DNA from 3 places in the Isoptericola sp. NPDC056578 genome. Region 1 is predicted to be linked to each of the others. Evidence: riboswitches for the same ligand, from Rfam matches in the RefSeq annotation. Region 1 holds a riboswitch; each other region holds the start of a gene.

Evidence for each region. Region 1 has a riboswitch for S-adenosylmethionine ahead of ACFQ80_RS12055 (aminotransferase class V-fold PLP-dependent enzyme). Riboswitches for the same ligand answer to the same signal wherever they lie in the genome.
Region 2: it holds a riboswitch for S-adenosylmethionine, as region 1 does, so the genes downstream of both, ACFQ80_RS03900 (methylenetetrahydrofolate reductase) here and ACFQ80_RS12055 (aminotransferase class V-fold PLP-dependent enzyme) in region 1, are expected to answer to the same signal.
Region 3: it holds a riboswitch for S-adenosylmethionine, as region 1 does, so the genes downstream of both, ACFQ80_RS01445 (ABC transporter substrate-binding protein) here and ACFQ80_RS12055 (aminotransferase class V-fold PLP-dependent enzyme) in region 1, are expected to answer to the same signal.

Annotation. Positions count from the first base shown of each region.
Region 1 covers NZ_JBHTVC010000026.1:11,919-21,111, reverse strand. The annotation lists gene ACFQ80_RS12085 (O-succinylhomoserine sulfhydrylase) at 1-366, opposite strand, end outside; gene ACFQ80_RS12080 (rhodanese-like domain-containing protein) at 363-839, opposite strand; gene ACFQ80_RS12075 (hypothetical protein) at 1,106-1,276, shown strand; gene ACFQ80_RS12070 (hypothetical protein) at 1,295-1,831, opposite strand; gene ACFQ80_RS12065 (protein kinase) at 1,935-3,122, opposite strand; gene ACFQ80_RS12060 (RNA polymerase sigma factor) at 3,122-3,802, opposite strand; SAM riboswitch class IV at 3,889-4,005, shown strand; gene ACFQ80_RS12055 (aminotransferase class V-fold PLP-dependent enzyme) at 4,040-5,482, shown strand; gene ACFQ80_RS12050 (CsbD family protein) at 5,556-5,729, opposite strand; gene ACFQ80_RS12045 (NAD(P)-dependent oxidoreductase) at 5,840-6,736, opposite strand; gene ACFQ80_RS12040 (MerR family transcriptional regulator) at 6,786-7,193, shown strand; gene ACFQ80_RS12035 (amidase) at 7,194-8,672, opposite strand; gene ACFQ80_RS12030 (GNAT family N-acetyltransferase) at 8,788-9,193, shown strand, end outside.
Region 2 covers NZ_JBHTVC010000005.1:133,768-142,960, forward strand. The annotation lists gene ACFQ80_RS03860 (ubiquinone/menaquinone biosynthesis methyltransferase) at 1-232, opposite strand, end outside; gene ACFQ80_RS03865 (lysophospholipid acyltransferase family protein) at 229-876, opposite strand; gene ACFQ80_RS03870 (TetR/AcrR family transcriptional regulator) at 937-1,506, opposite strand; gene ACFQ80_RS03875 (alpha/beta fold hydrolase) at 1,615-2,457, shown strand; gene ACFQ80_RS03880 (NYN domain-containing protein) at 2,477-3,739, opposite strand; gene ACFQ80_RS03885 (carbon starvation CstA family protein) at 3,895-6,165, shown strand; gene ACFQ80_RS03890 (YbdD/YjiX family protein) at 6,149-6,397, shown strand; gene ACFQ80_RS03895 (NADP-dependent oxidoreductase) at 6,438-7,337, shown strand; SAM riboswitch class I at 7,431-7,537, shown strand; gene ACFQ80_RS03900 (methylenetetrahydrofolate reductase) at 7,543-8,589, shown strand; gene metE (5-methyltetrahydropteroyltriglutamate--homocysteine S-methyltransferase) at 8,615-9,193, shown strand, end outside.
Region 3 covers NZ_JBHTVC010000002.1:99,149-108,341, forward strand. The annotation lists gene ACFQ80_RS01420 (GNAT family N-acetyltransferase) at 1-433, opposite strand, end outside; gene ACFQ80_RS01425 (M20/M25/M40 family metallo-hydrolase) at 541-1,941, opposite strand; gene ACFQ80_RS01430 (dipeptide ABC transporter ATP-binding protein) at 1,938-3,668, opposite strand; gene ACFQ80_RS01435 (ABC transporter permease) at 3,665-4,582, opposite strand; gene ACFQ80_RS01440 (ABC transporter permease) at 4,579-5,559, opposite strand; gene ACFQ80_RS01445 (ABC transporter substrate-binding protein) at 5,564-7,201, opposite strand; SAM riboswitch class IV at 7,274-7,387, opposite strand; gene ACFQ80_RS01450 (DUF4395 domain-containing protein) at 7,569-8,030, opposite strand; gene ACFQ80_RS01455 (thioredoxin family protein) at 8,097-8,543, opposite strand; gene ACFQ80_RS01460 (LLM class flavin-dependent oxidoreductase) at 8,652-9,193, opposite strand, start outside.

The sequences.
Region 1 (9,193 bases):
ACCGCTGGAGACCAGCGCGGCGAGGGCGTTGAACACCGCCGACATGCCCGACGCCGTGGCGTAGCAGGCCTCGGCACCCTCGATGAGGCGCAGCCGCTCCTCGAACGTGTGCACCGTCGGGTTGCCGTACCGCGAGTACAGGAACTGCGAGCGCTCGCCGGCGAACGCCGCCTCGGCGTCCGCCGCCGAGGCGTAGGTGTACCCCTGGGTGAGGAACAGGCCCTCGGACATCTCCTGGAAGTCCGACCGACGGTGCCCGCCGCGCACGGCCAGGGTCGCGGGCCGGGCCGTGGCGGGCAGCGGGCGCGAGCCGCCGATGGTCGTGGGGTCGGCGCCAGGGCCGGTCGGGACCTGCACGCCGCTCATCGGGCCTGCTCCGGGTCCTGCTGCCGGGCGGCGTCGTACGCGCCCCACGGCAGGCCGCGCACCTTCCAGCCCTCGCGGTCGCGGACGCCGTCGAAGCCGGGGCCGCCCTCGAAGCCCTCGAGCACGTTGTACGCCGGGCCGAGGCCCGACGACGTCGCGAGGCGCGCCGCGCCGATCGAGCGCTGGCCGGAGCGGCACAGGAAGACGACGGGGCGGTCCGCGGTCACGCCCGCGGCGGCGAGCTCGGCGAGGAAGCCGGCGTTCGGGCGCCCGCCCGCCTGCACCCACTCGACGAAGACCGGGGTCTTCCCGGCGGTCGCGGTGTCCGGCACGCCGATGGCGCGCCACTCGCCCTCGGTGCGCACGTCGACGAGGACGGCGTCCGGATCGCCGGCGAGCAGGTCCCACGCCTGCTGCGGGGTGAGGTCGCCGGCGTAGCCCTCGGCGGGGTGGGGATCGATCTGGGTGCTCATCGCAGTCCTCCCATCGGTCGTGGCGGTAGCACCCTCGTCCGGACGGGCCGCCGTCGCCGGCGACCGGCCCGCGGGTTGCTGCGGCGTCGACGTGCCACGTCACTCGGCCGCTCGGGATGGTCCTGGCGATCGTACGACAGGCGTCCGCGTGCTGGTCACCCCGTCTCGGGACGCGAACGCCGTGCGTCCCCGGTGTGCCCAGGCGCGGCCGAAGGTAAAGTCTCCGGCAGGACCCGGGCTCGGCCGCACCTCGAAGGAGACGGACGATGGCAATCCTCGCCACGATCAAGGGGTGGTTCCGGCGCGAGCGCAAGGAGCCGTTGGAGCGTCCGCGCGACCTGCCGCCGCCGCGTCCCGAGGGCGGGCGCCCGCACGAGGCCCCCTACCCCCAGGGCGCGGACAACGTGCTCGGCTGGCGGGACGGCCCTGGCGTCTGACCCGCGGACACCCAGGGATCAGTCGTCGTCGTCCTCGCCGAAGTGCGCCACGTGGGCGTGCTGGTGGTGCTTGACGAACAGTCGCAGCTCGACGTCGCGGCCGTCCGCCTGCTGCCTGAGCACGCGGTCGATCCGGTCGGACTCGCGGGTCGCGGCGTCGACGATGACGTCGGCGTGCTCCTTCGTGTCCGCACCCGACCAGGTGCCGGGTTCCGCGAGCACGGCCTGGGCGTCGGCGGTGCCGGCGGCCAGGTCGGTGCCGGTGAGCTGCTCCACCTGGGCCCGGTCGAGGGTGATGACGGTCTTGTCGCTGTCGGCGTAGCGGACGGTGTACGCCGAGGGATCCTTCGCCGCCGGCGCGTCGGCGGTCTCCTCGGTCCCGTCGGCCTGCTCGTCGGCGCCTGCGGCGTCGTCGGCGGGCTGCGTCGCCGTCGTGTCCGACGCCGAGGTGCCCGGGTCGTCGAACTCGGCGTCGGGGGTCGGGGACGCGCACGCGCTCAGGGCGAGGAGGCTCGCGAGGGCGATCGGCGTCAGTCGGCGGGGAAGGTGTCGCATGGTCTCTCCTGGTCGATGGGGCCAGCCCTGTGCGGTGCTGACCCCCGTGAGTCGTCCGCGGCGGCGGAAAGGTTGCACGCGGACCGAGATTTCTTCGTCCGGGTCAGGACCCGGCGCCGACCCGCAGCCGGTGCACGGCCGTGAGGGCGGTCCCGTCCGGGGCGCGGGCCTCGAGCACCACCTCGGCGGCGCCGGCGCTGCTGGCGGTGAGCCGCACGCGCTCGTCGTCGGCCACGTAGGTGCCCGTGGGCAGCGTCCACACCCAGTGCTCCGCGCCCGCGACGTCGGCCGTGAGGGTGACCGGCTCGCCGACGGTCGCCGCCCCGGGCCCGGAGATCGCGACGGTCGCGCCGCCCGCGGCCGAGCGAGGCCGGTCGAGCCAGGCCGTGACGCCGGCGCCCGCGCCCAGGCCGAGGACGGCGGCGGTGACCGCGGCGACGACGACGGCGGCCGGGCGGCGTCGCGCGCGGTCCGGGCCGCCGGTCGTGCCCGGGGCGAGCGCCCCCTCGACGTCGGCCAGCCAGGCTGCGGCGTCGGGGTGCCGCCGGGCGGGGGCGTCGGCGAGGCTGCGGCGTAGCGCGGCGTCGAGGGAGTGCGGCAGGTCGGCGCCCTCGACGAGCCAGGACAGCAGCGCGGACATCGCCCACAGGTCGGCGCGGGTGTCGACCGTGCCGGGGCCGGCCTGCTCCGGCGGCCGGAACCCTTCGGTGCCGCCCGCGACGGTCAGCCCGGAGCTGCGGGCCAGGTCTTTGCTCATGCCGAGGTCGGCCAGGACGAGGCGCTCGTCCGGCCGGACGACGGCGGCGGGAACGCCCTCGACCGCGCCCTCCGGGCCGGTGCGCAGCAGCACGTTGCCGGGGCTGAGGTCCCGGTGCACGAGGCGCGCGGCGTGCACGGCCTCGACCGCGGCGGCGAGCCCCCGGGCGACGGCGAGCACGTCGGCGGGCGTCGCCGTCCACCCGTCCGCCCGCAGGGCCGCGACGCGGGCCGCGAGGGTGCCGCGGTCGGCGAGCTCGAGGACGAGGTAGGGCTGCTGGCGGTCGCTCTCGCCGATGTCGTGCACGGCGACGACGTGCGGGCTCGCCACCCGCCGCAGCGCCCGGCCCTCCGCGATGAACCGCTCGCGGACCTCCGGGTTGAGGCTGTGGTTCTCGGCCAGCACCTTCACCACGACGACGTCGTCCAGCCGCTCGTCCACGGCGCGGTGCACGGTGGCGAACGACCCGACGCCGATCACGTCGCCCACCCGGTACCGCCCGAGCAGCGGCTCGGGCGCGGCGGGCGCGGCCATCAGGACAGGCTCCCGAGGGCCGCGGCCACGAGCGCGCGGCCGCGCGAGACCTGTGACTTCACGGTGCCGACGCTGCGACCCAGACGGTCGGCCACCTCCGCGTAGGGCAGGCCCTCGATGTCGCGCAGCGTCACGGGCTCGCGGTAGAGCTCGGGCAGGGCGGCGAGCGCGTCGCGCACGGTGGCGCGCGTGGCGATGAGGGAGCTCATCCGTTCCGACGGCCCGACGTCGTCGTCGGGCAGGGGAGCGGTGGCGCGCTGCCGTCGCAGGTGGTCGACCACCCGGTGGCGCACGATCCCGTGCACCCACGTGGTGACCCGCGACCCGCCCGCGAACGACCGGACCGACGTCGCCACGGAGACCAGCACGTCCTGGGAGACGTCGTCCACGGCGGCCTCGTCGAGCAGGGCGCCGCGCACGAAGCGCCGGACGACGCCGGACGCGTCCAGCAGCTCCACCAGCAGCTCGGTCGCGGGCGCGGAGCCCGCGGCGGCCCGCCCGCCGACGAGGTCGAGGACGTCGGCGGCGTCGTCCCCGGTCGCCGCGCGGGCGGCGAGCCCTGCGGCGTGGAGGTCGCCGCCGGCGAGGGCGCGGGCGACCAGCTCGGCCGGGGTTCCGACGGGGCTTCCGACGGGGCCTCCCGGAGGCGCGCCGGAGGCCGGAACGGTGCGATCGGGCATGCATCCAGCGTCTCACGCGACCGCATCGTGAGAAGGGGGCGGGCTCCGCTTGACCGTGTGGTGCTGCGCACGCACGATGGGCGGCAGGTCAAGAGCGCCAGCGCGAAGCCCCGGCTCGCTGGCCGGCAACCCTCCTCTCGCGGCGGGGTGCCCCGGGTGACGACCTGGCCCTGCGCCGTCCGGCGCGCGGGCAAGCGCGGGGAGCCACCTCCCCGGCACGACCGAGGAGGACCACGCATGACCACGCTCACCCCCGCGCCTGCGGTGCCCGCCGTGCGCGTCGGCGCCGTGCAGGACGTCGCACCCGTGCTGCCCGTCGTCGGCGGCGACACGCTCGTGCCGCTCGTCGACGGCCGTCAGCTGCCGTACGCCAACCTCGACGTCGCGGCGTCGGCGCCCGCCCTGCAGGCCGTGGCCGACCGGGTCGCGCGCGTGCTGCCGCTGTACGCCAGCGTCCATCGCGGCGCCGGCTACCTGTCGCAGGTCTCGACGGCCCTGTACGAGACGGCCCGCCGCACGATCGGCGCGTTCGTCGGAGCCCGGGAGGACGACCTCACGATCGTCACCCGCAACACGACGGACTCGCTCAACCTGCTCGCGGGCTGCGTGCCCGCAGACCCGGCCACGGGCGATCCCGGCCGCGTCCTCGTGCTCGACATCGAGCACCACGCCAACCTGCTGCCCTGGCAGCGCGTCACCGACGCGACCGTCGTCGCGGGCGGCCCGTCCGTGGCCGCCACCCTCGCGGAGATCGAGGAAGAGCTGGGGTCGGCCGCTGCCGCGGGCCGCCCCTACGCCCTCCTGGCGCTCACCGGCGCGTCCAACGTGACCGGCGAGGCGCTGCCCGTGGCCGACGTCGTCGCCGCCGCGCACGGCGCCGGCGCGCGCGTCGTGCTCGACGGCGCCCAGCTGGTGCCGCACCGCCGCTTCTCGCTCGCGGAGACGGGCGTCGACTACGTCGCGTTCTCGGGACACAAGACGTACGCGCCGTTCGGGGCCGGTGCCCTGGTCGGCCGGCGCGACTGGCTCGACGCCGGCACCCCGTACCTGGCCGGCGGCGGCGCCGTGCGCCGGGTGCGCACCACCACGACCGACTGGCACGAGGGCCCCGCCCGGCACGAGGCCGGCTCGCCCAACGTCGTGGGCGCGGTGGCGCTCGCTGCCGCGTGCGACGAGCTCGCCGCCCTCGACCCGTGGGTCGCGGCCGGGCACGAGGACGCCCTGCGACGCCGGCTCGTGGACGGGCTCGGCGAGATCGAGCGCGTCGAGGTCGTCCACGTCTGGGACGACGCCGTCGACCCGGTGGGCGTCGTGACGTTCACGGTCACCGGGTACGACCCCGGCCTCGTCGCCGCGTACCTGTCCGCCGAGCACGGCATCGGCGTGCGCGACGGCCGGTTCTGCGCCCACCCGCTGCTCGGCCGCCTCGGCTTCGACGCCGGCGCCGTCCGCGCGTCGGTGGGCCTCGGCACCGCGGGCGAGGAGGTCGAGCGGCTCGTCGCCGCCGTCCGCTCGCTCGTGACCGAGGGGCCGCAGGCGCAGTACGACGTCGTGGACGGGCTGTGGGTCGTCGTCGACGACCCGCGCCCCGTGCCCGAGGGCTCCGGCCTCGAGGGGCTGCTCGCCACCGCCGCGCTGGGCGCCGACGAGGCGTTCGGCTGCCTGCCCGACGACCTCTGAGCCGTCGGCCCCGCCCCGGGCGGACATGACGACGGGGCGCCACCGTGCGGTGGCGCCCCGTCGTGTCAGCGGGTCAGCCCTTGAACGCGTCCTTGACGTCGTCGCCCGCCTGCTTGAGGTTCGCGCTGGCCTGCTGGGCCTTGCCCTCGGCCTCTTTGCTCTCGTCGTCGGTGAGCTTGCCCGTGGCTTCCTTGGCCTTGCCTTCGGCCTCTTCCGCCAGGTGCTTGGCCTTGTCTCCCAGTCCCATCGGGGCTCCTTCCGTCGGACGAACGACCTCGAGCACCGACCGTAGGCGCGTGCCCGCCGGCTCGCACGCCGACGTCTCAGGTCGTGGTCCTCCGGGTGGCGACCGGCAGGTCAGGGCGTCGGGCGGCCGAACTCCTCGATCAGCACCGGGTACTGCTCGTGACCGTGGCCCGCGGCGACGCCACGGTCGGCCACGGCCTTGAGCAGTCTCGGCAGCTCGGTGCTCACGCCCAGCGCCGCGCTCTCCTCGACGAGGTGCGCCATCGCGCGCGCGTCCGTCTCGAGGGCCGAGGCCTCCGCCGGGAACCTGCCGCTGTCGACCTGCTCCGCGTAGCCGGGCAGCCAGGCGGCCACGCCCTCCGCGATCTGCCGGGCGAACGGGGCGAAGGCGGCGGCGTCTACCCCGGCCGTGCGGAGCATGGCGGTGCCGTGCAGCCACGCGTCGAGGACGCTCCACATCATCGTGAGGCCGGCCGCGTCGTAGAGGGACGCCAGCCCGGGGTCCTCGCCGAGGTGGGTGACGGTGCCGAGCGCGGCGAGGGTGGCGGCGTGCGCGTCGAAGTCCGTCCGGGGCCCGCTGTGCAGGACGACCGCGTCCGCCGTCCCGATCGCGGGCGGCACGGCCATGATCGCGCCGTCGAGGTATCGCGCGCCGCGCCGGGCGGCCCACCGGGCGGTCTCCCTGGCCTGCGAGGAGCTGCTGGACGTGAGGTTGACCAGCGTGGCGCCGGCGAGGTCGACGTCGTCGTGGCCGAGCAGCTCGCGCACGGCGGCGTCGTCGGTGAGGCAGACGATCGTCAGGCCGCCGGGACGGACCGCCGCGGCCGCCGTGGGCGCCAGGTGGGCGCCGTCCGCCACCAACGCGTCGGCCCTGGCGGGGGTGCGGTTCCACACGGTGGTGGGGTGCCCGGCCCGCAGGAACGCGCCGGCGAGCGCGCGACCCATGAGGCCGAGACCGACGACGGAGACGGGGGCGGGGGACGACGGCTTGTGGGTTCTGGTGACCATGGCAGCATCGTCGACGTTCATACCGGTGTGAAGGTCAAGGGGGAGCGGGATGCGGATCGGTGAGCTGAGCCGCCGCACGGGCGTGCGGACGCACCAACTGCGCTACTACGAGGCCCAGGGCCTGCTGGACGTCGCCCGACGCTCGAACGGCTACCGCGAGTTCGACGAGGGGGCCGTGCTGCGGGTGCGGCAGATCCGGCACCTGCTCGACGCGGGCCTGTCGTCCGAGGACATCGCCTACGTCCTGCCGTGCGCGGTCGGCGAGGAGCCGCAGCTGCCCGGCTGTGCCGAGCTCCTGACCGCGATGCGCTCCCGCCTGCGGCGTCTGGAGGACCAGATGGCGAGGCTCGCCCGCTCGCGCTCGGCCCTGGCCGGGTACATCGCGGCGGCGGAGCGGGTGGGTGGCGAGACCTACCCGCCGCTCGACGGCGCGACGGCGGAGAGGGTTCCCGCCTGATCACCAGGCCGGAGGGTGCCGGTCCGCCCAGCGCAGCCGGTCCTCGAGCTGGGCGGCGAGCGCGAGGAGCGTCGTCTCGCCGCCCGGCCGCCCGATCAGCTGGACGCCCATCGGCAGCCCGTCGTCGGTCCAGCGGGTCGGCAGCGTGATCGCCGGCAGCCCCGCCACGTTGAGCATCGACGTCCAGGGCGTGTACTGGCACTGCTGCTCGAAGTTGCGCTCGGGGTCCTCGGGGTCGAACCAGCCGAGCGGGCGGGGCGTCGTCGCGAGCGCGGGGGTGACGACGGCGTCGAACCGTGACATCTGCGCGACCAGCCTGCGCTCGAACGCCGTGAGCGCACGCAGCGCCTCGGCGAGCTCGCGGGCGGGCACCTGGCGGCCGCGGCCGATGAGCCACCGGGTGAGCGGCTCGAGCCGGTCGAGCCGTGCGGGGTCGTCCAGCGGGACCGCGGAGGCGCCCGCCATCCACAGGGTGCGGAAGGCGGGGCCGTACGTCGGGTCGGGCTCGAGGGACAGGTCGTCGACCTCGTGCCCCAGGCCGGCGAGCGTCGCCACGCCGGTGTCGAGCGCGGCGCGTGCCTCGTCCGACGTCGTGATCGCGTAGAAGTCGTCCCAGGCGGAGTCGGTCGTGACACCGATCCGGAACCGGCCCCGCACGTCCTCGCCCCCGTCACCCGCCACCTCTCCGCGGCGCGCCGCGGCCAGGTACTCCCCGGCGCGGGCCGACGGCGCGCGCAGCGTGAGCGGGTGCGCCACGCGGCCGTCCGGGGTCCAGGTGAGCATGCCCTCCAGCAGCAGCGCGGTGTCCTCGGCGGTGCGGGCGAGCGGCCCGTTGACGACCAGCCCGCCCAGCGACTCCTGGCCCGACCCCGCCGGCACGAGGCCGCGGCTCGGCTTGAGCCCGACCACGCCGCACGCGGCGGCGGGGATGCGGACCGACCCGCCGCCGTCCGACCCCGGCGCGCACGGGAGCAGGCCCGCCGCGACGGCGACGGCGGCGCCGCCGCTCGACCCGCCCGCCCCGAGGCCCGGGTCCCACGGGTTGCGTGCCACCGGCCCCGCCAGCGGCTCGGTGTACGCGGGGAAGCCGAGCTCGGGGGCGGTCGTGCGGCCGAGGCTCACCATGCCGGCGGCGTCGAGGACGTCGACGATCTCGTCGCTCACGGGCGGCACGACGGCGTCGTCGCCGGCGAAGGCGCGGGAGCCGAACCGGGCGGGCACGCCGGCCCGCATCCACAGGTCCTTGTCCCCGCCGGGCAGCCCCCACAGGGTCGCCCGGCCGTGCGCGCCGTCGCGCTCGAGGGCCGCCGTCCGCGCGCGCGCCGCCTCGGGGGCGACGGTGGCGAACGCCCCCAGGTCGGGGTTGGCGCGCTCGATCCGGGCGAGGAAGTGGTCGGCCACCTCGGTCGGCGTGAGCTCTCCCGCGCGCAGCAGGTCGCGCAACCGGGTGGCGGTCATCTCGTGCAGGGCGTCGTCCATGATCCGCACGCTACCCATCCCGCTGCCCGGGTCGCCGAACAGGCGGTTGACACCGGTATCGCGAGGAAGTTGGACGCATTCCGGCATCAACCGCCTGTTCGGCGAGGATGGGCCCGTGCATCACGACCTCGTCCTCGCCGGCCACGGCGTGCGCCTGGAGCCCCTGGGCCCGCAGCACGCCGCCGCGCTGTTCCCGCTGCTCGACGCCGACCTGTGGTTCGGCATGACGTCGCCCGTCCCGGCCGCGGTCGCCGACCTCGAGGCGTGGATAGAGGCGGGCGTCGCGACGCCGGGCACGATGGCGTTCGCCGTCGTGGGCGACGACGGCGCCGGTGGCCGTGGAACCGTGCGCGGGTCGACCCGCTTCTACGAGCTGGCGCCCGGGCCCGGGCGTGTCGAGATCGGCACCACCTTCTACGGCCGCGAGTGGTGGGGCGGCACCACGAACCCCGCGTGCAAGCTGCTGCTGCTGCGGCACGCGTTCGAGGAGTGGGGCCTGCGCCGCGTCGCGCTGCGCGCCG
Region 2 (9,193 bases), on a different contig from region 1:
CTCCCGGGTACTGGCGGGCCGCCTCGAGGGCGATGACGCCGGTGCCGGTGGCGATGTCGAGCAGCGACCCGCCCGCGGGGACCTGCGCCCGGCGCGCGACGTCGCGGCACCAGGCGGCGTGCCGCCCCATCGTCATGAGGCGGTTCATCCGGTCGTAGTAGCCGGGGACCGTGTCGAAGAGGCGCTGCACCTCCTCGCCCTTCGATCGAGACGGGGGCGAGGGGTGGGTCACGCGGCGAGCTCCTGGCCGCTCATCTTGTGGATGGACGACATCACGTGGTCGGTCAGCTCACGACGCACCTGGGCCGGGCGGGCGCCGGCCGTGAGCTGGCGCGACGGGTCGATCGGGGCGCCGAAGTGCACCTGGATGCCGCGGGTCGGCCGCGGGAGCCGCTTGCCGACGGGCTGCACCTTGTCGGTGCCGCGCAGGGCCACCGGGACGACGGGCGCCGAGCCGGCGAGCGCCAGCCAGGCGACGCCGGTGTGCCCCTGGTGCAGCTTGCCGTCGCGGGAGCGGGTGCCCTCGGGGTAGATGCCGAAGGCGCCGCCGCGCTTGAGCACGACGAGCGCGTCGTCGAGCGACCGCTGGCCGGCGCGCGGGTCCTCGCGGTCGACGGGGATGTGGCCCATCGTGGTGAAGAACCAGCGGGAGACGCGGCCCTTGAGACCTCGACCCGTCCAGTACTCCGCCTTGGCGATGAAGGTGACGTGCCGGGGCACGACGAGCGGGATGATGATCGAGTCGATGAACGACAGGTGGTTGCTCGCGAGGATCACCGGACCGCGCCGCGGGATGTTGTGCAGTCCCGTCACCTGGGGGCGCAGGAGCACGTACACCAGGAGCGACAGGACGAGGCGCAGGAACCGATAGGTCACCGCACCATTGTGCCCCCTGCTCCGCCCTGGCCCGCCGAGGCCGCCCTCGCGGGCGTGTGATCAGGGCGTTCGCGCCGTCTCCGCGGCGAGCAGCGACTCGGCGGCGCGGCGTGCCTCGCGGGCGACGCCGACGTCGTGGGTGATCGCGGCGGTGGTCTGCGCGCCCTCGGCGAGCAGCACGACCTGCAGCGCGACGGCGTCGGGCAGCCCGGCCTCGCGGACGAGGGCGAGGACGTGCTCCCGGAACGCCTCCTTGTGCCCCCGCACGGCCTCCGCGATCCGGGGCGAGGTGGCGCCGAGCTCGCCGAAGGAGTTGATGAACGCGCACCCGCGGAACCCGTCCTCCCGGAACCAGGCGTCGAGGAAGTCGAAGACGCTGAGGATCCGGTCGCGCGGCGTGGTGGCCGTCGCGGCCGCGCGCTCCACCCCCTGCGTCCACTGCCGGGTGCGCAGGGCGAGCACCGCGACCACCAGGTCCTCCTTGGACTGGAAGAGCCCGTAGATCCGCTTGAGGGACACCCCGGCCTCGGCGCGCACGGCGTCCATGCCCACGGCCTGGACGCCGCGCGCGTAGAACAGCCGGTCGGCGGCCACGACCACCGCGTCGCGCGCCGCCTTCTCGTCGAGCATCGTTCACCCTCTCGTCGCCGCCCTCCCCTTGCGGGGAGAACCATCGTTCTCTACTGTAGCGAACAACGGGAGAACGACCGTTCTCCCCCTCCTTCGAAGGGGCGCACCATGGGCTACATCACCGTCGGGCAGGAGAACAGCACGGCCGTCGAGCTCTACTACGAGGACCAGGGCTCCGGTCAGCCGGTCGTCCTCGTGCACGGGTACCCGCTCGACGGGCACAGCTGGGAGCTCCAGACCCGCGAGCTCCTCGCCGCCGGGTACCGCGTCATCACCTACGACCGCCGCGGCTTCGGCGCGTCGAGCAAGGTCGGCTCCGGGTACGACTACGACACGTTCGCGAAGGACCTCGACACCGTCCTGACCACGCTCGACCTGCGGGACGTCGTGCTCGTGGGCTTCTCCATGGGCACCGGCGAGCTCGCCCGGTACGTCCGCAACCACGGGCACGAGCGGGTCGCCAAGCTCGCGTTCCTCGCGTCGCTCGAGCCGTTCCTGGTGCAGCGCGACGACAACCCCGAGGGCGTGCCGCAGTCCGTGTTCGACGGCATCGTGGACGCCGCCCGCGGCGACCGCTACGCCTGGTTCACGCAGTTCTACAAGGACTTCTACAACCTCGACGAGAACCTCGGCACGCGGATCTCCGAGGAGGTCGTGCGCGCCAACTGGATCACCGCGGTGGGCTCGGCCCCCGTCGCCGCCTACGCCGTCGTCCCCACCTGGATCGAGGACTTCCGGCCCGACGTCGAGGCCGTGCGCGACGCGGGCAAGCCGACGCTGATCCTGCACGGCACGAAGGACAACATCCTGCCGATCGACGCCTCGGGCCGGCGCTTCCACGCCGCCGTGCCCGACGCCGAGTACGTCGAGGTCGAGGGCGCGCCGCACGGCCTGCTGTGGACGCACGCGGACGAGGTCAACGCCGCGCTGCTCGCGTTCGTCGGGCGCTGAGCCCGACCCACGCGGGCGATCAGCTCGCGGTCAGCAGGTAGTCGTCGGCGTCGTCGTCCCACGCGAGGGCGACGGCGCCGGCGGCAGCAGCACCCTTCGCGAACTGCAGGAACCCGCGGTAGCCGAGCGCCTTCTCCGAGAAGTCGGGGCGGCGCTTGCGCACCTCGTTCTTCAGCCCGGACAACGGCGCGCTGCCGCCCGCGTCGCGCACCACCTGGCGCAGCAGGTCGAACGCGCCCTCGGTGTCCTGCTGCTCCGGCAGCGCCACCTCCGGGTCACCGGTCGACGGGCCCGCGGACAGCACGACGAAGTCGCGGTCCGCCAGGAAGCGCAGGAACTCCCCGAAGGTGCGGAAGCCGTAGTCGGACTCGCTGAACGTGGGGTCCTTGCGCACCAGGGTGCGCTTGAGCATCGACGCCGTGACCGAGCCGCTCGTCGAGGCCAGCAGGTCGGCGAGCGTCTGCGCCACCCTGACCTCCATCGGCGCGTCCTCGCCCGCGGAGGCCGCGGCGTCCTCCTGCTCGACGTCGGCCTCGCGCTCGGCGGCCGGCTCCACGACCGGCTCGACGACGGGGGCCTCCGCCGTCGGCGCCTTCTTGCGGCGGCCGCGCGTCGTCGTGCCCGACGCCGCGCTCGCGGTCTCGGCGGGCGCCTCCGACGGGGTCTCGTCAGGGGTCTCGACCGGCGCCTCCGCGGGGGCCGGGGCCTTCGCGCGGCCGCCACGGCCGCCACCGGACCGCGCGGAACCCTTGCCGGCGCCCCGGCCGGAACGCTTCGGGGCGGGCGCCTCGGACTCGTCGGGCACGTCGACGCCCTCGAGCCGGTCGTAGAAGAGGAACTCGTCGCACGCCGGCGGCAGCAGGCGGGAGGTGGAGTTCTCCACCCCGACGCCGATGACCTTCTTGTCGAGCTCGCGCAGCTTGTGGACGAGGGGGGAGAAGTCGGAGTCGCCCGTGCACATGACGAACGTGGTGATGTACTCGCGCTCGAACGCCATCTCGATCGCGTCGACCACCATCTTGATGTCGGCGGCGTTCTTGCGGGACGCGCCCATCCGCTGCGTCATCTCGATGAGCTCGACCTGGTGGCGGGTCAGCATCCGCCGGTCCTCGTCGAAGTACGACCAGTCCGCGTACGCGCGCCGCACCACCACGCGGCCGCGGACGGCGAGCGCGTCGGCGATGGGCTTGAAGTCGAACTGCATGCCGCCCAGGTGGTCGCGGGCGCCGAGCGCCAGGTTCTCGTAGTCGAGGAAGACGGCGAGGCGCTCTTCGGTGTCCATGCACGTCAGGCTACGGCGTCGCGTGCTCCGCCGCGGGACCAGGCCGGATTACCACGGCCGCCGCCACACCGTCCAGGCTCCGGGCGTTCCGTCACCCTTTCTTCACCCCCTATCCTGTGTCGGGTCCCGCCGACGCGACGCCTTGGAGGCTCACCTTGTCAGCAGATCCCGGAGCCACCACGGCGACGGACGAGATCGTCCCCGACCCCGCGCTCCCCCCGACGGCGGTTCCCGCCGAGGACCTGAAGCCCCGCTGGACACCCGCGAAGATCGCGCTCTGGGCGGCGATCGCGCTGCTCGGTGGCGTCGCGTGGGTCATGATCGCGCTGGTGCGCGGCGAGACCATCAACGCCATCTGGTTCGTCTTCGCGTCGGTGTGCACGTACCTCATCGGGTATCGCTTCTACTCGAAGGTCATCGAGCGGTACATCACCCGCCCCGACGACCGCCGCGCCACCCCCGCCGAGACGCGCGAGGACGGCAAGGACTTCGTCCCCACCGACCGCCGCGTGCTGTTCGGCCACCACTTCGCCGCCATCGCCGGCGCCGGCCCGCTGGTGGGCCCGGTGCTCGCCGCGCAGATGGGGTATCTGCCGGGCACCATCTGGATCATCGTCGGCGTGGTGCTCGCGGGCGCCGTGCAGGACTACACGGTGCTGTTCTTCTCCATGCGCCGCGGCGGCCGCACCATCGGCCAGATGGCGCGCGAGGAGCTGGGCCGCATCGGCGGCGTGGCCGCGATCGTCGCGTCCCTGCTGATCATGATCATCATCGTGGCGATCCTCGCCCTCGTGGTCGTCAACGCCCTCGGCGAGAGCCCGTGGGGCGTGTTCAGCGTCTCCATGACGATCCCGATCGCCCTCTTCATGGGCGTCTACCTGCGGTACCTGCGCCCGGGCAAGATCACCGAGGTCTCCCTCATCGGCTTCGTCCTGCTGCTCGCCGCGATCGTCGGCGGCGGCATGGTGGCCGACACCGCGTGGGGCGCGGAGTTCTTCCACCTCGACCGCACCACCATCGCCGTCGGCGTCATCGTCTACGGCTTCGTGGCCGCCGTCCTGCCCGTATGGCTGCTGCTCGCCCCGCGCGACTACCTGTCCACCTTCATGAAGGTGGGCGTCATCGTGGTGCTCGCCGGCGCCGTCGTCATCGTGCGGCCCGAGATCAACGTGCCCGCGATCAGCGAGTTCGCGAGCGGCGAGACCGGCCCGGTGGTGTCCGGCAACCTCTGGCCATTCCTCTTCGTGACGATCGCGTGCGGCGCCCTGTCCGGGTTCCACGCGCTCATCTCGTCGGGCACGACGCCGAAGCTCGTGGAGAAGGAGCGCCAGACGCGCTTCATCGGCTACGGCGGCATGCTCATGGAGTCGTTCGTCGCGATCATGGCGCTGGTCGCCGCGATCTCGATCGACCGCGGCGTGTACTTCGCGATGAACTCCTCGGCGGCCGCCACCGGCGGCACCATCGAGGGCGCGGTCGCGTTCGTGAACTCGCTCGGCCTCTCCGGCGTCAACCTCACGCCCGACATGCTCAGCACCCTGGCGACCCAGGTGGGCGAGCCGTCGATCGTGTCCCGCACCGGCGGCGCCCCGACGCTCGCGCTCGGGCTGGCGCACATCATGCACCAGCTGGTGGGCGGCACCGCGATGATGGGCTTCTGGTACCACTTCGCGATCATGTTCGAGGCGCTGTTCATCCTCACCGCGGTCGACGCCGGTACCCGCGTGGCCCGCTTCATGCTGCAGGACACCATCGGCAACGTGGCACCGCGGTTCAAGGACATGAGCTGGCGACCCGGGGTGTGGGTCTGCACCGCGATCATGGTCGCGGGCTGGGGCACGATCCTGTATCTGGGCGTCACCGACCCGCTCGGCGGCATCAACACGTTCTTCCCGCTGTTCGGCATCGCGAACCAGCTGCTGGCCGCGATCGCGCTCGCCGTCGTGCTCGCCATCGTCGCGAAGCGGGGCCGCGCGTACTGGCGGTGGCTGTGGATCGTGGCCCTGCCGCTGGCCTTCACCGCGCTGATCACCATCTGGGCGTCGTTCGAGAAGATCTTCTCGGACGTGCCCGCGGTGGGGTACTGGGCGCAGCACCGGGCGTTCAAGGACGCGCTCGCCGCCGGCGAGACGTCGTTCGGCACCGCGCCCGACGTCGCGGCCATGGAGGCCGTGGTCCGCAACACCTTCGTGCAGGGCACCCTGTCGATCGTGTTCGTGGTGCTGTCGATCGTCGTGATCCTCGCGTCGCTGGTCGTGACGATCAAGGCGTTCCGCACCGGCGGCGGCGAGAACCACGAGGACGCGCCCGTCGCGTCGCGCCGGTTCGCCCCGGCCGGCCTGTTCGCCTCGTCGACCGAGAAGCGGATCGAGAAGGAGTGGGCCGACGCCGGCCTGCGGGAGTCCAGCGGTGCCGGGCACCACTGAGCCCCGCACCGGCAGGGTGCACGACGTCGCCCGGGCGCTGGCCCGGGCGACGTCGGCGGGGTGGGCGAGCCTGCGCTGGTACGTGCGCCAGGTGATGGGCGACGACGCCTACGCGACGTACGTCGCGCACGAGCGGTCGGCCCACCCCGGCCGCGCGCCGATGGGCGAGCGCGAGTTCTGGCGGGAGCACTACGCGGAGCAGGACCGCAACCCCGGCTCGCGCTGCTGCTGAGCGGCGCGCGCGACGGCGCCGGCCGGGCCAGGATGGGCGCGTGCGCGCGATCGTGTTCGAGTCCCACGGCGGCCCCGAGGTGCTGCATCTCGCCGACGCCCCCGACCCTCAGGCCGGGCCCGGCCAGGTGCGCGTGCGCGTCGAGGCCGCGGCCGTCAACGGCTGGGACGTGAAGTCCCGCGCCGGCACGACCGGCGGCCCGCCGCCGACGTCGCCCGTCGTGCCGGGCCTGGAGGTGGCGGGGGTCGTCGACCAGGTCGGGGACGGCGTGGCCGGCGTCGCGCCCGGCGACCGCGTCGTGGGCTTCGCCGTCGGCGGCGGGTACGCCGAGCTCGCCCGGACGTCGGTCTTCGCCCGCGTGCCCGCCGGGCTCGCCGCGACCGACGCCGTCACGCTCCCCGTCGCCGCCGAGACCGCGACCCGCGTGCTGCGCCTCCTCGACGTCCGGCCCGGCGAGACGCTGCTCGTGCACGGCGCCTCGGGGTCGGTGGGCGAGCTGGCCGTCCAGCTCGCCGTGCGCCGCGGCGCCCGCGTGATCGGTACGGCGTCGCCGCGGAACCAGGAGCGCGTCGCCGCCCTCGGCGCGACACCCACCACCTACGGCGCAGGGCTCGTGGAGCGGGTCCGCGCCCTCGCCCCCGACGGCGTGGACGCCGTCCTCGACACCACCGGCGCGGGCGTGCTGCCCGACTCGATCACCCTGCGCGGCGGCACCGAGCGCATCGTCACCATCGCCGACGACGCCGCGGCAGACCTCGGCGTCGAGGCCAGCTGGCGGTCCGAGCGCGACGCCGGCGAGCTCGCCGAGGCCGTCGACGCCCTCGCCCGCGGCGACCTCGTGACCACCGTCGGCGCGGTGCTCCCGCTGGCCGACGCGCCCCGTGCGCACGCCCTGGTCGAGAGCGGCCAAGCCGGCGGCAAGGTCGTGCTGGTGCCCTGAGCAGGGCGTTCCCGCCCGCCCGGCATCCGCGATCGTCTCAGCAGGCGGTCTCATCCTCGCCCGTATCGCGGATGCTGCGTACGATCGCGTGACAAGCCATCCAGAGCGGCCGAGAGTCCTGGCTCGACGACGCCGCAGCAACCCGTTCTCCGACGGAAGCCTCCCGAGGACGAAGGTGCTCACGCCAGGATCGATGGAGTGACGCATGGTCGCAGAGGCATCCTTTTCGCCCACCCCGGCAGCTCAGCCGGCAGTTCACCCGGCGCTGCCGGCACGCCCGACGGTCTCGTTCGAGCTCATGCCGCCGCGCCGGCCGGACGCCGCGCCCAAGTTCTGGGAGACGGCGCGCCGGCTCGTCGCCGCACGACCGGACTTCATGTCCGTGACGTACGGCGCGGGCGGCGGTGACCGGGCGACCGCCCGCCAGGTCGTCGCGACCCTGCTCGAAGGCACGCCCGTCCTGCCGGTGGCGCACCTGACCTGCGTGGGCGCGCACCGCGAGGACGTGTCCGCCGTCATCGACGACTTCCTCGACGCCGGCACCCGCGCGTTCCTCGCCCTGCGCGGCGACCCGCCGAAGGACCAGCCGGACTGGGAGCCGCCCGCCGACGGCGTCGCGTCCTCGATCGAGCTCGTGCACCTGCTGCGCGAGGTCGAGGCGCGGCGCTGCGCGACCGACCCCGGGGCCGCCCTGCGCGGCGCCGCCCGCCCGATGACGATCGCCGTCGCGACGTTCGTCGACGGCAACGTGCAGGCCGGCACCACCCGGGCCCAGGAGGTCCGGCGCCTCAAGGAGAAGCAGGACGCGGGGGCGAGCTTCGCCATCACGCAGCTGTTCTACGAGGCCGACTCCTACACCGACTTCGTCGCCGAGGCCCGCGCGGCCGGGGTGACGATCCCGATCCTCGCGGGGCAGCTGCCCACGACCGAGCCGCGCCGGCTCCGTCGCGTCGAGGAGCTCACCGGCGTCCGCGCGCCCCGGCACCTGCTGGACGCGCTCGACGCCGCGGGGGACCCGGAGGCGCAGCACGCCTACGGGACCGCGCGCGCCGTCGAGCTCGCCCAGCGCGTGCTCGACGCGGGCGCCCCCGGCATCCACGTGTACACGTTCAACAAGTACCGTCCCGCTCTGGACCTGCTCGAGGGTGTCCACCTCGGCGGACCGGCGCCGGCCGACGTCACGTCGGACGGCGCGGACCTGGCCAGAAGGCCGTGGGTACCGAGCATCCCGACCCAGGCTCCCGCCGTCTGAGCGGAGCCCGAACTCTGGAGTGCTCATGTCCACCACCAGCACCACCCCCGCCGCGGCATTTCCCGGCGGCACGATCCTCGGCTACCCCCGCATCGGGCGTCGCCGCGAGCTCAAGAAGGCCGTCGAGTCGTTCTGGGCCGGGCGCACCGACGCCGTCGACCTGGAGGTCACGGCCGGCGCGCTGCGCCGTGAGACCGCCCGCTGCCTCGTCGAGCTCGGGCTGAACCCCGACGACGGCTCCGTGCCGGGGTCGTTCTCCTACTACGACCAGGTGCTCGACGTCGTCGCGCTGCTCGGCGCCGTCCCCGAGCGGTTCCGTGACCTGCTCGACGACGAGGACGGCTCGCTCGAGCTCGACGGCTACTTCACCGTGGCCCGCGGCCGCGGCGAGGACGCCCCGCTCGAGATGACCAAGTGGTTCGACACCAACTACCACTACCTGGTCCCCGAGATCAGCGAGACGACGCCGGTCTCGTTCGCGGACCACCGCATCGTGCGCGAGTACGCCGAGGCCAAGGAGGCCGGCGTCACGACGCGTCCCGTGCTCGTGGGCCCGGTGACGTTCCTCGCCCTGTCCAAGGCGGCCGACGAGGCGGGCGACGGG
Region 3 (9,193 bases), on a different contig from region 1:
CGGGCGGGTAGGGCGGGTACGGCGGGATCCGCCGCCACCCCTCGCGCTCGTAGAGCGCGACCGCCTCCGGTTGCAGCACACCGGTCTGCAGCCGCAGCTCGCCGATCCCCCGCTCCCGCGCCGAGCCCTCCACCGCCGTCAACGCCGCGGCCGCCAGGCCGCGCCGCCGGTGGGCGGGGCGCACGAAGAGCCGCTTGACCTCGTACGTCACCGCGTCGGTCGCCGCGTCCGGCGTGCCGAGCCGGCGCAGCGACGCCGTCGCGACAGGCTCGTCGCCGACGAGGGCCAACCAGGTCACGAGGACCTCCTCGGCCGTCGGCACGACCTGGAGGCCGCCGGGCGCGCGCGCCGCGAACAGGCGGGCCCGCTCGGCGCGCAGGGCGGCGTAGCGGGGCGCGAGGTCCGCGTCCATGGCGTCCCGGAGGGCGGCCACGCGGGGGTCGTCCCATCCGGTGGCGACCCATCGCGCCGGTCCCGGCGGGCCGTCCCCGGGAGTCGCGGGGCCGGGGACCCTGGCGGTGGCCGTTCCCATGCCCGCCCTCAGCGCAGGAACGTCGTGACGACGTCGTGCAGCGCGGCGGTGGTGAGCTCGAGGGAGGCGACGTCGACCCGCTCGTCGTTGCCGTGGAACAGCCCGCGCCACGCGCCGGGGTCCCAGTCGGCGCTGAGCAGCCCGAAGCCGTAGGCCGGGACGCCGCGGCGCCGGTAGAACCGCCCGTCGGTGCCGCCCGTGCCGAGGGTCGGCACCACGGGGGCGCCCCCGGTGCGGGCCGACACCGTCCGCTCGATGACGCGGTACAGGTCGTTGTCCGTGGGCGACAGGGAGGGCTCGCCGAACCGGTCGCCCACGATCTCGACGTGCTCCGCCAGGTCCCCGAGGGTCTCGGTGAGCAGCGCCTCGACGTCGCCGGGCCGGGTGCCCGGCAGGACGCGGATGTCGAGCGTGATCTCGGCCAGGCCCGGGATGACGTTCGGCTTGGACCCGGCGCCGATGACGGTCGGGGCGAGCGTCGTGTGCGTCGTGGCGTGCGCGACCGCGCCGAGGGCGCCGAGCCGCGGGAGCGCGTCGTCGAGCCGCTCCGGGTCGAGCAGGGCGGCGCGCAGGTCGGGCTCCGGCGCCAGCGCGTCCACGTACCGGCGCCAGAGGTCGCCGACGACGACGGGGCCGCGGGCGGCGGCGATGCGCCGCACCACCTCCGCGGCGATGACGATGGCGTTCCTGCTGCCCCACGGCCCGGAGCCGTGCCCGGGCCGGCCGTGCACGCGCAGCAGCCGGCCGGCGCCGCCCTTCTCCCCCACGGCCAGCGTCCGCGCCCCGAGCGGCCCCACGGGCACGCCGCCGGACTCGGTGAGCACGTGGTCGGCCCGCACCAGGTCCCACCGATGGGTGGTGAGCCAGTCGACCCCCCACACGCTGCCGTGCTCCTCGTCCGCGACGGCGGCGAGCAGCAGGTCGCCGCGCGGCGGGCGGCCGGAGGTCGCGAGCGCCCGCGTCACGACGGCGTAGGCCGCCGTGAGCCCGAGCATGTCGATCGCGCCCCGGCCCCAGACCCAGCCGTCGACGAGCTCGGCCCCGAACGGGTCGCGGCTCCAGCCGTCCGGCTCGACGGGGACGACGTCGGTGTGCCCGACCAGGCCGAGGCTCGGCGCCGTCGGGTCGGTGCCGTGCACGCGCGTGACCAGCGACGTGCGCCCGGGCTGCGGCTCCACCCGCTCGAGCTCCAGCCCGGCGCCGTCGAGGAAGTCCGCGATGGTCTCCGCGTTGCGGACCTCCTGGCCCGAGCCCACCGTGCCGTCGTTGACGCACGCGTTGCGGATGAGCGCCCGCAGCAGCTCGACCGTCTGGCCCGCGAGCACCTCCTCGGTCGTGAGCCGCCGCCCGCCGCTCGTGGGCGCCGCCGTCGTCGTGGACGTCGTCGTGGAGGTCGTCGTGGTCGTCATACCGTCTCCAGCCTCTGCACGGCCCGGCGGCCGGGGATGGCCGCGACGAGCTCGCGCGTGTACTCCTCCTGCGGGTCCAGCAGGATCTGGTCCGCCGCACCCTGCTCCACGAGCCGGCCGCGGCTCATCACGCCGACCTGGTCGGCCACCTGCCGCACGACCGCGAGGTCGTGCGAGATGAACAGGTACGCGAGCCCGTGCTCGGCCTGGAGCCGCACCAGCAGCTCGAGGATCTGCGCCTGCACCGAGACGTCGAGCGCGGACACGGGCTCGTCCAGCACGACGAGCTCCGGCTGCAGGGCCAGCGCCCGCGCGATGGCGACGCGCTGGCGCTGCCCGCCGGACAGCTCCCGGGGGCCGCGCCGCAGCACGTCGGCCGGCAGCGCGACGTCCTCGATCAGGGCCCGCGCCCGGTCGGCGCGCTCCGCGCGATCGCCCACGCCGTAGGCGCGCAGCGGCTCGGCCACGATCTGCTCCACCGTGAACCGGGGGTCGAGCGACGCGTACGGGCTCTGGTACACCACCTGGAAGCCCCGTCGCAGCGCGCGCAGCTCCCGTCCGCGCGCGTCCGTGATGTCCTCGCCGCGGAACACGACGCTCCCGGCCGTGGGCTGCTCGAGACGCAGCGCCAGGCGCGCCGTCGTGCTCTTGCCCGAGCCGGACTCCCCGACCAGGGCGTAGGTGCGGCCCCGCCCCACCGCGAGGCTCACGTCGTCGACCGCGACGAGGGTGCGGCGCTCCGCCCCGCGCGGCAGTGGGAACTCCTTGCGGACGCCGTCGAGCGCGAGCACCGGCGACGCCGTGCCCTCCGCGGAGGACGGCGCCGGCTCCGCGCGCCGCTCGGCGTCGGGGGCGGGGCCGCGGTCGCCGCCGACGACGACGAGGCGCGAGCTCGCCAGGCTCGGCGCGGCCGCCAGGAGCGCGCGCGTGTACGGGTGCTGCGGGTCGGCCAGCAGGCGGGCGGCGGGGCCCTCCTCGACCACCAGTCCCTGCTCGAGGACCACGATGCGGTCGGCGCGGTCGGCGGCCACCCCCAGGTCGTGGGTGATGAGCAGCACCGCGGTGCCCGTCTCGCGCACGAGCGAGTCGAGGTGGTCCAGGATGCGGCGCTGCACGGTGACGTCGAGGGCGCTGGTCGGCTCGTCCGCGACGATCAGGCGGGGCCCGGCCGCGATGGCGATCGCGATGAGCACCCGTTGACGCAGGCCGCCCGAGAGTTGGTGCGGGTACTGGCGCGCCCGCGCCGCGGGGTCGTCCACGCCGGCCTGGCGCAGCAGCTCGACGGCGCGGACCTTGGCGTCCGCGCGGCGCGCCAACCCGTGGATGACGAGCACCTCGGCGACCTGGTCCCCCACCCGGACCACCGGGTTGAGGGAGACGGTCGGGTCCTGCGGCACCAGGCCCACGTGGCGGCCGCGCACGTCCTGCCACTCCTTCGCCGTGAGGTCGGAGAGGTCCCGGCCGTCGAGCCGGATGCGGCCGGCCGTGACCTCGCCGCCGCGGGGAAGCAGGTGCAGGGCGGCGTGCGCCGTCGTGCTCTTGCCCGAGCCGGACTCGCCGACCAGGGCCACCACCTCTCCCGCCCCGACCCGCAGGTCCACGCCCCGCACGGCGGGGCGGGTGCCGCCGTCGGCGGCCCGGTAGGCCACCTCGAGGCCGCTGATCTCGAGCACCGGGGTCTGGGGCGCGGGCGCCTCCGCCGCCGGCGGGCGTGCTGCTCCGGTCACTGGTCCTCTCCCGACTTCTCCAGGGCCCGCGACACACGGTTGGCGGCGAGCACGACGGCCACGATGACGAGCCCGGGCAGGGTGGTGAGCCACCACGCGGTGGCGAGGTAGTCGCGCCCGCCGGAGACGAGCGCGCCCCACTCGGGCGCTGGTGGCGGCGTGCCGTAGCCGAGGAAGCTCAGCGCGGACACGGCCAGCACGGCGGTGCCGAAGTCGAGGGCGACGAGCGCCAGCACGGGGCCGGAGGAGTTCGGCAGCACGTGGCGCCCGAGCACGGCGGGCCAACGTAGCCCGGACGCCCGGGCCGCCTCGACGTACACGGAGGTCGACACGCGCAGCACCTCGGCCCGCATGACGCGGGCGAAGGTCGCCACCGAGCCGATGCCGACCGCGATCGCCACCTTGACCGGCCCGAAGCCGAGCGCGGTGATGATCGCCAGGGAGAGCAGGATGCTCGGGATCGCGAGGAGCACGTCGACGAGCCGGCCGATCACGTCGTCCACCCAGCCGCGCAGGAAGCCCGCGAGCAGGCCCAGCAGGGACCCGAGGACGAGGCCGACGACCACCGCGAGCGCCGTCGTGCGCAGCGTGAGCGACGCGCCGTGCACCACCCGGGCGTACACGTCGCGCCCTAGGTGGTCGGTGCCGAACCAGTGCGCGCCCGACGGCGCCTGCAGCCGGTCGGCGGGGACGCCGCCCAGCGGGTCCTGGGCGGTGAACGCCTGCGGCACGACCGCCCAGGCGGCGACGAGCAGCAGCACGGCCACCGCGACCAGCAGCCCCGGCCGTCGCAGCACGTGGCGGACGGCGCGGGCCGCGCGCCGGGGTCGGCCGTCGCGCGCCGCGCCGGCGGCGGGCGCCGGGACGGGAGCGGCGGCCCGGGCCGCGGGCCGGGAGAGGGTCTGGAGCGTCATGCGGTCACCGCCGTGGGTCGCCTCGTGCGGGCCCGGCGCGGGGCCCGCACCTGGATCCTGGGGTCGAGCAGGGGGTAGACGAGGTCGACCACGAGGGTGACGACGACGAAGACGAGCGCCGAGAGCACGACGATCGCCAGGACCACGGGCACGTCCTGCTGGTTGACCGACTGCACGGTGAGCCGGCCGAGCCCGACGCGGGAGAACACCGTCTCGGTGACCACGGCGCCCCCGAGCAGGCCGCCCACCATGACGCCGAGCACGGTGAACGCCGGGATGGCGGCGTTGCGCAGGGCGTGCGCGAGGTGCACCCGGGTGCGGCTCGCGCCCTTGGCCCACGCCGTCTCGACGTAGGGCTCGCCGAGCGTGCCCCGCAGGGAGCGGGACAGGATCTGGGCGAGCTGGGCCCCGGCCGGGACGGCGAGCGTGATCGTGGGCAGCACGAGGCTGATCGCGCCGTCGTTGCCGATCGCCGGGAACACCGGCACCCGGAACGAGAACCACTGCAGCAGCACCAGGCCCACGAAGAACGTGGGCAGCGCGACCCCGAGCGGCGGCAGCGCGGACAGCGCCTGGCGCAGGAACCGGGCCCGCGGGAAGACGCTGGCCACGGCGACCGCGGTGCCCCCGACGACGGCGACCACCAGCGCCGTGCCGGTGAGCTTGAGCGTCTCGGGCAGGGCCTGTGCGACGAGCGTGGTCGCGGGGGCGCCGCTCACGTAGGAGGTGCCGAAGTCGCCGGTCAGCGCGGCGAGCAGGGCGGCGCCGTACTGCACGAGGACCGGGCGGTCGAGCCCGTACTCGGCCCGCAGCGCGGCCAGCTGGGCCGGGTCGACCTGGCTCACCTCGCCGCCACCGGACGCGACCAGGGCGGCCGGGTCGCTGGGCAGCAGGTAGAGGACGAAGAACGCGACGGTGAAGGCCGCCCAGAGGACGAACACCCCCTGCCCGGCGCGCCGCAGCACGTAGCGGGTCATCCGGTCACTCCTCACCCGCGCCGTCGGTGACCCAGGCGTCGTAGAAGTCCAGGCGCGAGGACGCCTCGAACGTCAGGCCCTGGACGCGGTCGCTCGCGGCGATCGTGGTGGACAGCTCGTAGACGGGGATGGCGTGCCCGCGCTCGATGAGGAGCCTGGACGCCTCGGCCACGAGCTTCTTCCGCTCCTCGGGGTCGGTGGCCGCGGCGGAGTCGTCCAGGAGCTGGTCGACCTCCTCCGCGTCGCGCTGGTTGATGTTGCGCGCGTTCGCCGAGAAGATCGTGCGCAGCACGTCGGCGTCGGAGCGGGTGAGGTTGTAGTAGTCGAAGTCGAAGTCGCCGGCCTCGTTGGCCGCCTCCTTCTCGGCGACGGTCACGTGCTTGAGCTGCAGGTCGACGCCGATCTGGCGCAGCTGCTGCTGCACGAGCTCGAGCGGCTCGGGCACCTGCCAGAACGTCACGGTCGTGGTGAGCTTCTGCCCGTCCTTCTCCCGGATGCCGTCGGCGCCCTCGACCCAGCCGGCGTCGTCGAGGATCTTCTTCGCGCCCTCGGGGTCGTAGGCGAGCAGGTCGTCGGCGCCCTCGAACAGCGGCGTCGAGTGGGAGAGCACACCCGTGGCCGGCTGGTCCTGCGGCGTCAGCACGGTGTCCACGATCTGCTGCCGGTCGATCCCCTTGACGAGCGCGGTGCGCACGGCCTCGTCGGCGGCCAGCGGGCTGGACTCGTTCGGGAAGAGGTTGAACACGACGCCCGGGTTGGCGCGGTACTGCAGCCAGAACCCGTTGCCGTCGAACTGCGGCAGGTCGACGGCGTTCAGCGCGGCGGTGGCGTCGATCTGGCCGGACTGCAGGGAGCCGGTGCGCACGCCGGCCTCGGGGATGACCTTGAAGGTCACGGTGTCGAGGTAGGCCTCGCCGGTGTGCGCGTTCGCCTCCGAGCCCCAGGCGTAGTCCTTGACCTTCTCCAGGACGATCTCCTGGTCCTGGGTGTAGGTCTGCACGGCGAACGGCCCGGAGCCCACGTACTTGCCGGCGCAGCGGTCCTCGGCCGACAGCTTCGCCGAGCCGGGCGACAGCAGGCCGAGGGAGAACGTCGACGTGGCCTGGAGGAACTGCGCGCTGGGCTCGTCGAAGTCGACGGTCACGGTGTTCTCGTCCACCACGGTGGTGCCCGCGTAGCCGACCAGGTACTGCGACCCGAGCGACGCCACGGCGCCGAGGTCGACGATGGCGTCGAAGTTGGTCTTGACGGCCTCGGCGTCGATCGGGGTGCCGTCGGCGAAGGTGGCGTCGTCGCGCAGGTGGAACGTGTAGCTGGAGGCGTCGTCGTTCACCTCCCAGCTCTCGGCGAGCCAGGGCAGGATCTCGCCCGACTCCGGGTCCTGGGCGGTCAGGGAGGCGACGGTCTGCCGGGCGGCCGCGATCGCGTCGTTGTTGCCGACCTGCTGCGGGTCGATGCAGTGCGAGTCCACCGTGATGGCGAACGTCAGGTCGCCGCCGGCGACGGGCTCGGCGTCGGCCGACGCGCCGGTACCGGTCGCGTCGGCGCCGCTCGAGCAGGCGCCCAGCAGGAGGCCGGCGGCCGAGGCGGCCGCGGCCAGCCCGAGGGTCCGGCGGCGGTGGGTGCGAGGGGTGGTGGTCATCGCGTGGCGTTCCTCGTGGTCGTGGCGGGTCGTCCCGGCCCCGGCACGCTGCCGGGACCCGGTGGACGACCGGAGCCGTGCTTACCCCGCCGCGGGCGCGGCAGGGTCAGGTCGTTCCCGGAGCACCCCGTCACGTCGAAGGGTTGCTGGCCAGCGAGCCGGGCCTGGGTGCTGGCGCTCGTCACCTGGGCGGCAGGGAAGCCCTCCCGGCCGCGGGAGTCAAGGGTCGGGCGGGTCGTCTCACATCACGGACCGGTGCGGGCGCCTCGGGCCGCGTCCGGACGCACGACGGCCCCGCCCGTCGGGGTGACGGGCGGGGCCGGTGACACGGTGGCGGCGAGGGAGCCGGTGGCGGTCTCCGCCGCGCTCAGCGCGCCGCGGGGCTCAGCCTCTTGCCCAGCAGGTACAGCTCGCACCCGAGGCACAGCCCGACGACGGCGTTCAGCCCGGCGGCCACGAAGGCGAGGCCGGCGGCCCAGGGCACGGCGGCGAGCACGCCCGCCAGCCCGAGGACCACGCCGACGCCGGTGACGACCAGGCCGACGAGCTGGGCGAACCGCGGCGGCCGCGGGTCCTCGAGCTCGGCGGGCGGCGCGAGCCGGGGGCGGACGAGCGTCTTGAAGAGCCAGCCCTGCACCGTGCCCTGCGCGCCGCGCACGGCGCCCAGGAGGAACCCGGCCGCCACGACGGCGAGCAGCACGAGGCCGGCGGTGCTCGCCCCGAGGAGCACGACCACGGCGAGCAGCAGCGCCGTGATCCCGGCGCCCACGCGCGGCCCCCGCGGGTCGATGCCGGCCGGCGCCTGCGTGGTGGTGGTCTCGCGGGTCATCGTCGCCTCCTGCGGCGGGTCGGGTCAGGCGGTTCGGTTCGGGTCAGGCGGGTCGGGCGGTTCGGGTCAGGCGACGCCGGCGGGTGCCGGGAGGGCGGCGGCCAGCGCCTGGCGCGCCTGGGCGGGCGACATGCCGCCGCTGCTGCGGGCGGCCTGCGCCCCGGTGGCGTCGAGCACCAGCACCGTCGGGGTGCTGAGGACGCCGAGCTCCCGCACGAGGTCGAGGTGGTCGTCGACGTCGAGCTCGTGGTGCTCGACGCCGGCCTCGCGCTCGGCGAGGCCGCGCAGCACGCGGGCGGTGGCGCGGCACGGGGCGCACACCTCGGCGGACAGCTGGACGAACGTGGCCCGCTCCCCCAGCCGGACGCCGCGGGCCGCCCAGTCCACGCCGGGGTCCCGTCGGGCGGGGGTCGTGCGGACGCGGCCCTGGCGCGCCTTCCAGAGCGCACCCAGGACGACGGTCCCGAGGACGAGCACCCCCAGCACCACGAGCTGGGTCGGCTGCACGGTCATGGTTCCCTCCCTCGCCACGGTCGACGTCCGCGGCCATTCTCCTCGTCGCCCACCATCCGGTCGACGGGGTACCCGCATGGCGGACACCTCGTCGACCGGATCGCGGAGCTAGGCAGGCACCGCCGCCACGCGGTCGCCGGGGTGCCCCGCCGCGGTGAACCCGGCGGCCCGGCGCGCGTCGTGGGGACCCCAGAGCGTCGTCGACACCTCGGCGCGCACCAGCGGCGCCACCTCGGCGGCGAACCGGCGCAGCACGTCCTCCTGGTGGGACGGCTCGAGCAGGTGGTTCACCGACACCGACTGCAGCACGTGCCCGAAGGTCCCGTGGTAGTCGAGGATCTTCTCCGCCACCCGCTCCGGCGAGCCGACCAGCGCGGGCCCGCGCTCCACCGCGTCCTCGATCGTCTCGAAGGCGAGGGCCTTGCCCACGTGCGTCGCGGGGTCGTAGCCCCGGGCCCGCAGCCGCGCGACCTGCCCCTCGTACAGCGGGCGGTACTCCTCGATCGCCTGCTCGGTGGTGTCGGCGAGGAACAGCCCGCCCGACCCTGCCCCGACGAACCCCTGGGCCGGGTCGTGCCCGGCCGCCGCGTACCGCTCGCGGTACCGGTCGATGAGCACCCCGTAGCTCTCCCGCGGCTGCAGCGCGTTGG